3 regions of the Comamonas guangdongensis genome follow, and region 3 is predicted to be linked to each of the others. Evidence: riboswitches for the same ligand, from Rfam matches in the RefSeq annotation. Region 3 holds a riboswitch; each other region holds the start of a gene.
What was found. A riboswitch is a leader RNA that binds a small molecule or an ion and turns the genes downstream of it on or off. The one in region 3 is predicted to bind cobalamin.

Region 1 (2,263 bases), on a different contig from region 3:
CATTTGTACTCGAGCTGGGTGGTGTTGAAATGGCTGTCGCCATAGGGCGAGCCAAAATTCCTCTGCTCGTCGCGCGACTGGCCCACGGAGACATAGGTGGTCCAGTCGGCTAGCACCTTGCCGGTGAGCTTGAGCTTGGCCACCCGGGTCTTCAGGTCGGAATAGGGATTGGAGCCAAGGCCCGAGTCCGTATGCACGCGGCCCTCGGACTGCAGGAAATTCGTGTCCACGCGCCAGTCGCTGTTGAGCGCATAGCCCAGACCCAGATTCACCGAGGTCTGGTCAAAGCCGTCGCGGTCGGGGTTGTAGGTATAGGGGCCGGCCTTGGGGTTGGTTGCCGAGAAGCCGTGGTCCACCAGGCGGTTCAGGCCAATCTGGTAGCCGAACCCGCCCTGCGCACCGCGCAGCCCTGCCGACGCCGCCTTGTAGCCGTTCTCGCCGGCGGTCACCGAGGCATTGCCGAGGAAGGGCTTGCCGGCATCCGCACCGCGCTTGGTGAAGACCTGGATCACACCGCCTATCGCTTCGCTGCCATAGAGTGCGGATGCCGGACCTTTGACCACTTCGATGCGCTCTATCATCTCCAGCGGCAGGTTCTCCAGCACCGGGGCCGCCATGGTGGCCGAGCCATAGCGCACGCCGTCGATCAGCAGCAGCGTCTGGGTGCTGGCCGTGCCACGCAGAAACACGCTTTGCGCCGCACCGCGGCCGCCGTTGCTGGACAGCTGCACTCCTCCGGCCAGACGCTGCAGCAGCTCGGCCGCCGAGCGTACCGGAGCCATGGACTCGATCTGTTCCTGGGAGATCACGGCCACATCGGCCAGGGTCTCGTCGACCGAGATGGCGGAGCGCGTGGCCGTGACCACGGTTTCGGCCATGCGCTGTTCGCCGGCAACCACAGACTGCGCCCGGGCCGTGACGGAACACAGCGTCATGGCGGCAGCGGCCGCCCAGGTCAGAAGTGCGGAAAAAGCTGCGGCCATGGGCAGGCCGCCCGGGTGCAGGGAACTGGAGCTATGCATAAAAATTCTTGAACCGTTGACACTGGCGTCCCCGCCAGATGCGACCCCCACCAGAAGCTCTCGCAAGCCCTGGCACATCTTTGGCCGGTATCCAGACTGATGCACTCACTGCCAGGCCTTCCCAAAGCGCTATGCGCTTCAGTGGCTGCGGTAGACAGCTTGGTTCTTCACCTGTGCACTCACTGTTGCGGGGGCAGTACATGCTGAGTCCGCGGGAACGCAGACCTCCATGTTTCCCGTTTAACTGCTGCGTCAGAACAACGCCGCGAGCACCAAAACCCTCTATTTTAGCGATGCCGCATACTTGCTCCTCCGCCTGCAGATGCAGGGCGCCATTTCGACCGATAGTCCCCAGCCGTGTTGTTCCACTCTCCGCTTCTGCAGCTGCTGGCCAGCTTCTCCTGGCAGGAACTGCGCCAGCATCCCTGGCGCACGGCGACGGCCCTGCTCGCCATCATGCTGGGCGTGGCCCTGGGCTTTGCGGTGCATGTAATCAACCAGTCGGCTCTGGACGAGTTCTCGCGCGCGGTGCGCAGCGTCAACGGCCAACCCGATCTGCAGCTGCACGCCATGCAGGACGGCTTGCCGCTGGAGCTTTATGCGCAGGTGGCACGGACCCGGGGCGTGGCGGCCGCCGTTCCCTGGCTCGAGACCACGGTGCTGCTGCCCGCAGCGGACGCCGACCGCCCTGCGCCAGACGCAGATGCCCGCACTACTCAGGGCGCGGCCCGGGGCACGGCGCTGCGCGTGCTGGGCAGCGATGCCACCAAGCTCGCGCCCGTGGCGCCGGCCCTGATGCCACAGCTGTTTGCGGGCAGCGACCGGCTCGATCTGTTCGCGCCCGATGCGGTCTTCCTCAACGCCGCGGCGCTGCAGGCCCTGCAGCTGAGCCCCGAACGGGCGTCCAACACCGCAATGCACTGGCTGCTCAACGGCCGGCTGCAGACCCTGCGCATCGCCGGCACGGTAGCGGCCACGGGCGCTCCCGTGGCCGTCATGGACATCGCCGCCCTGCAGGAAAAGCTGCAGCGCTTTCAACAACTGGACCGGATCGATCTGCTGCTGGCCGACAACGCAGCACGCAGCCAGGTGGCGGCGGAGCTGCGCGCCCTGCCCGCGTGGCAGAGCCAGATACTGATCCAGCAGCCCGGCGACGAACAGCAGCGGGTGGGCCAGATGTCTCGCGCCTACCGCGTCAACCTCACGGTGCTGGCCCTGGTGGCCTTGTTCACCGGAGCCTT
Region 2 (2,263 bases), on a different contig from region 3:
TAAAAACCGGCAGATTTGCAGACGGTTTTATTCTACCGGTGATTGCCGAGGTCCAGACAGCAAAACCGCTTTGTTCCTATGTTTTCAGACTTTCACAATTCTCAGAGCAGCCGGGCATCGCTCTCCAGCGCCTGGTCCAGCCTGAGCACCAGCTGCTCGGCCAGCTCCTGCTGGCGCTGCTGCTCGGCCCTGACCGTTTCGCTGACTTCCTCGGCGGGCTGCTGCCGGGCCTGCTGCTCCTGCATCAGGGCCTGCATTTCGGCCTGGGCGCTGGCCATATGGGCTTGCTGGGCGTCGCGATCGAGTACGTCAAAAGCCATGTTGAGTGCCGCCAGCACCGCCACGCGCTCGCGCGATCGGACCTTGCCGCTGTCGCGAATGCGGGTCATGGCCTCGTCCACGCGGCGCACGGCTTCCTGCACGCGTTCTTCTTGACCATCGGGGCAGGTCAGCACATAGCTTTGCTGCATGATTTGCACATCGATCTGCTTCATGGGCGTCTGTGGCGGGGTCTGGTGATGGGAGGGGACGGAGGTCACTCTCCCTGGTTGGCGGGCAGGCGCTCGATCAGTGCATCCACGCGTGCGCGCGCAGCCTGAAGACGCAGGCGCAGCAGATCGCGCTCCTGGGTCAGGGCGGCGACCTGGTCGGAGAGCAAGGCATTGGTGCGCTGCAGTTCCTCGTGGCGAACCAGCAGACGCTCCACGCGCTCGGCAATGAGATCAAGAGAAGGCTGGGGGGTCATAGACTCTGCCATTGTAGGTCTTGCAGTCTGTGGATGGGCATTAATGTGCAGGCAAATCCGCAGTCTCGGTGCCGCCGGGTGGGCTGCCTGAGAACCTTAGTCGGAAAAGCGTCTGATTTCTCCCAAAATCGTAGCGCCCCGCGCATGTCGTATCTGCGCCAAGGACATTTTTAACGTAAGAAATCGTCACCCGATTCCTCCGAATGGAGGATGAAGCGCTGTATTAACTCATTACAATGCGCCGCTGTTGGTGCTCGGAGCCGCTTTTCTGCGGCCCCAGTTCAACGGGAAGCAGGGAGGTGTCCGCCGATTCACGGGCGCACCGAGCCTGCGCTGCCCCCGCAACGGTCGGCGAATGGAGTGCCTGCGCACCCGCCTCTTCCTTCCATAGCCACTGGCGTCTGCGCGCTGGGAAGGCTGGCAAGAGGACGATTCGCCTAGCCCGGATACCGGCCAACAGTGGTGTGCCAGCTTTTTTGCTCGCATGTGTTGCCCATCGTCGGCGGGTAGGCTGGCGGGGGCGTCTTCGTTGTTTGCTTTCCATGAGTTCGCAATATTCGCCTCTGTGCGCCGATGCACAGACGGTTTCGGGCGCGCGCGCCTCTTTCGCTCTTCGTTCCACCGGGCTGGCCGCGGCGCTGGTTTGCATGGCCTGCGCCGCACAGGCCCAGCAGCTCGCTCTGGCCCTGGGCGAGACCGTGGTGACTGCCAACCGCATCGAGCAGCCCCTGTCGGATCTGGTGGCCGACATGTCCATCGTGGATCGTCAAACCATCGAAACCGCCGGCGCGGCGGGCGTGGCCGATGTGCTGGCGCGCCTGCCCGGCGTACAGATGGTGCGCACGGGCGGCGTAGGCTCCAACACCAGCGTCTATCTGCGCGGTGCCGAGACTCGCTTTACGGCTGTGTATATCGATGGTGTGCGCATTGACTCCCAGTCCACGGGGGGCGCCTCGTGGCAGGACATTCCGCTGGAAGCGATCGACCGCATCGAAGTGCTGCGCGGCCCCGCGGCAGCGGTCTACGGTTCGGATGCGATTGGCGGCGTGGTGCAAATCTTCACCAAGAAGGGCGAGGGCAAACCCACTCCCTATGTGGGCCTGGGCTGGGGCAGCCGCGGCACGGTGAAGGCGCAGACCGGCATCAGCGGCGGCCAGAACGGCTGGGACTACAGCCTGGGCGCCTCGCATGCCAGCAGCAACGGCTTCGATGCCAGGACCGTGCCCGGCTTCAACCCCGACGCCGATGGCTACCGCAACAATGCTTTCAATGGCCGCATCGGCTATCAGATCACGCCCAACCAGCGCGTGGAAGCCACGGCGCTGAGCAGCTATATGAATGCGGGCTACGACGCCACCGTCTCCAAGACGGCGCCCATGGCCGATGATCGCAGCATCTACAAGATGAGTGCACTAGGCCTGAACTGGCAGGCCAAGTGGAGCGACGTCTACAGCACGCGTCTGCAGTACACCCAGTCGCGCGACTATTACGAGACCCGCCCCTCGCCCTACAAGACCG
Region 3 (2,263 bases):
TACCAGTCGCGGCGGATGCCGCCCATCAGCAGCCATTGCTCGCTGATCTTCCAGGCATCCTCGATGAACAGCGCGTTCTGCTTGAGTTGCGAAGCGGTGCGAGGCAGATAGGGATCGGGGCTGTCCCAGTAGCCATTGACCGGGTTGAAGGCCGACACGGTGGAATCACCGGTGTAGGGTGAATTGCTGTAGCTGCGGAAATTGGCCTGCGAGGCATCCCAGCCCATGGCGATCCGGTGGTTGGCGGGCTTGAGCTCCAGCGCCATGCGATTGCCGTTTTGCTGCACCGCGTGGCCGATTTCCAGATAGTCGTAGCGATTCACCGTGCCCGCGCCCGGGCTGTAGTCGTAACCCTCGATGTTCTTCCAGTGGCGATCGGCACTGAAGTGGTAGAGCTCGTTGCGTACCGTGACCAGGTCGTTCACCCGCCACTCGGCCTTGGCCTTGAAGCGGCGATCCTGAAAATGGAGGTCGCTGTCGCTCACGTTGTAGTTCATGTTGCGCAGCTCGCGCACCACGCGTCCGTCCACCGTAGGTGTTCCGTAGTAGCGCGATGGGGCCTGGTTGCTGATGTCCGCCGTCAGATCGACGGTGAGGTCGCTGCGCGGCGTCCAGCGCAGCGCACTCATCAGTTTTCCGCTTTTTGAGTTGTCGAGCGGGCGTTCACCGTCGGAGCGCTCGCCATAGACATCCAGGCGGTAGCTCAGCGTATCGCCGATGGCGCCGGTGCTGCCCAGGCCCGCACGCACCGTGCCACGGCTGCCGGCGCTCAGCAGCAACTCGGTCGAGGGCTCGCGGTCGGGCTGCTTGCGCACGGCATTGACGGTGGCGCCCATGGTGCCGCTACCGTACATCAGCGATGCCGGGCCGCGCAGGACGTCAAGGCGCTCATAGCCCCAGCTGCTGTTGGGATAGGCGATGGTGCCGGCCGCCACGCCCAGCATGATGCCGTCCTCGGCCACGCCCACAGAATTCGGGCCCGCGAAGCCGCGGCTCGAGAACGACAGGCCACCATTGCCGGGCTCGCCCGAGGCCGACAGGCCCACGGTGCGCGTCACGGCCTCCACGACGCCATAGTCGGCGCGCTCCTGCATTTGCTCGGTCGATACGCCGCTGACGCTGGCAGGTAGGTTCAGAATGCGCACATCGACATGCGTGGCCGAGGTGGCCGGGCGATCGGTTTCGAGTCTGCCTTCCGCTTGGCGTGTTTCCTGCACTGTCACTTCAGGCAGAGTTTGTTGCGCCATTGAGGCTGCAGGCCATAGCAGCGCCAGCTGCACGGCGCGAAGCGCAAAAGGTGGGTTCTTGAGTGAGGAGTTGGACGCGAAGAGACGGGTTGTGGTGTAGCGCATTTCGACAAAAGGCGGAACTGCCTGATGGGAAAGCTGCGCGCACAAAGTCCCGGCCCCGAAGGGCGGAAGCTATAGCAATCTGGCGGCCATCCGCACCCCGCAGACAGTTGTGGCAAAACCCGCCCAGGGGCGGGTGTGAGTTATCGGCGGGCCGGTCTCCGGGCTCACAGGTCATTCATGTGCGAATGCACAACTCGCCTTCCCAGAAGACTCATGCGTGGCGAAGCGCGCTTGAGTCGTCTCCAGTGGCTGCAAGCGCTGCTGCGACTTGCGTGAGTGTGTTGTCCTGCTTACCGTTGCGGGGGCAGCCAAGGCTTCCTGATCTTTGGATCAGACCTTGTTCCCGTTTCACTCGCTCTTAAAGCAAGCACCTTCCGAAACGAAGCGCCATCAAGGCGCGCAGAAATTCTATCAGCCCTTGGTGGGGGCAATCGATTCCGGTTCAGAGCATTTCATCCGGCAGGAACTCAATCAGCGGCTTGCCCGTGCGCCGGCTAGGCCGTACCTGAGCCTTGACGCCATAGACATCGGCAATGGTCTCCGGCGTCAGCACCTCGGCGGGGGCCCCCTGCGCGACCAGATGTCCATTCTTGAGCAGGTAGAGCCGATCACAATAGTGCGCCGCCAGCGGCAGTTCGTGCAGCGCAGCCAGGGTTGTCAGGCCCAGGTCGCGAATCAGGTTCATCAACTCGAACTGGTGGCGCACATCGAGGTGGTTGGTCGGCTCGTCCAGCACCAGCAGCGGCGCCTGCTGTGCCAGTGCCCGGGCCATCAGCACGCGCTGCTTCTCTCCGCCCGAGAGGGTGGAGAAGATGCGCTCTGCCAGCGGCATGGCGCTCACACGCTCCAGCGACTCGGAAACGATGCGGAAGTCTTCGGCGCTGTCGCGTGCAAACGGGCTTTGGTGTGGG

Region 1: it holds a riboswitch for cobalamin, as region 3 does, so the genes downstream of both, AB6724_RS00925 (TonB-dependent receptor domain-containing protein) here and AB6724_RS12620 (TonB-dependent receptor) in region 3, are expected to answer to the same signal.
Region 2: it holds a riboswitch for cobalamin, as region 3 does, so the genes downstream of both, AB6724_RS16485 (TonB-dependent receptor domain-containing protein) here and AB6724_RS12620 (TonB-dependent receptor) in region 3, are expected to answer to the same signal.

What each region holds. Positions count from the first base shown of each region.
Region 1 is NZ_JBFYGN010000001.1:205,214-207,476, reverse strand. It holds gene AB6724_RS00925 (TonB-dependent receptor domain-containing protein) at 1-1,022, opposite strand, end outside; cobalamin riboswitch at 1,088-1,314, opposite strand; gene AB6724_RS00920 (FtsX-like permease family protein) at 1,380-2,263, shown strand, end outside.
Region 2 is NZ_JBFYGN010000021.1:22,506-24,768, reverse strand. It holds gene AB6724_RS16495 (cell division protein ZapA) at 102-494, opposite strand; gene AB6724_RS16490 (DUF904 domain-containing protein) at 536-745, opposite strand; cobalamin riboswitch at 977-1,217, shown strand; gene AB6724_RS16485 (TonB-dependent receptor domain-containing protein) at 1,288-2,263, shown strand, end outside.
Region 3 is NZ_JBFYGN010000013.1:16,113-18,375, reverse strand. It holds gene AB6724_RS12620 (TonB-dependent receptor) at 1-1,223, opposite strand, end outside; cobalamin riboswitch at 1,485-1,742, opposite strand; gene AB6724_RS12615 (ABC transporter ATP-binding protein) at 1,795-2,263, opposite strand, start outside.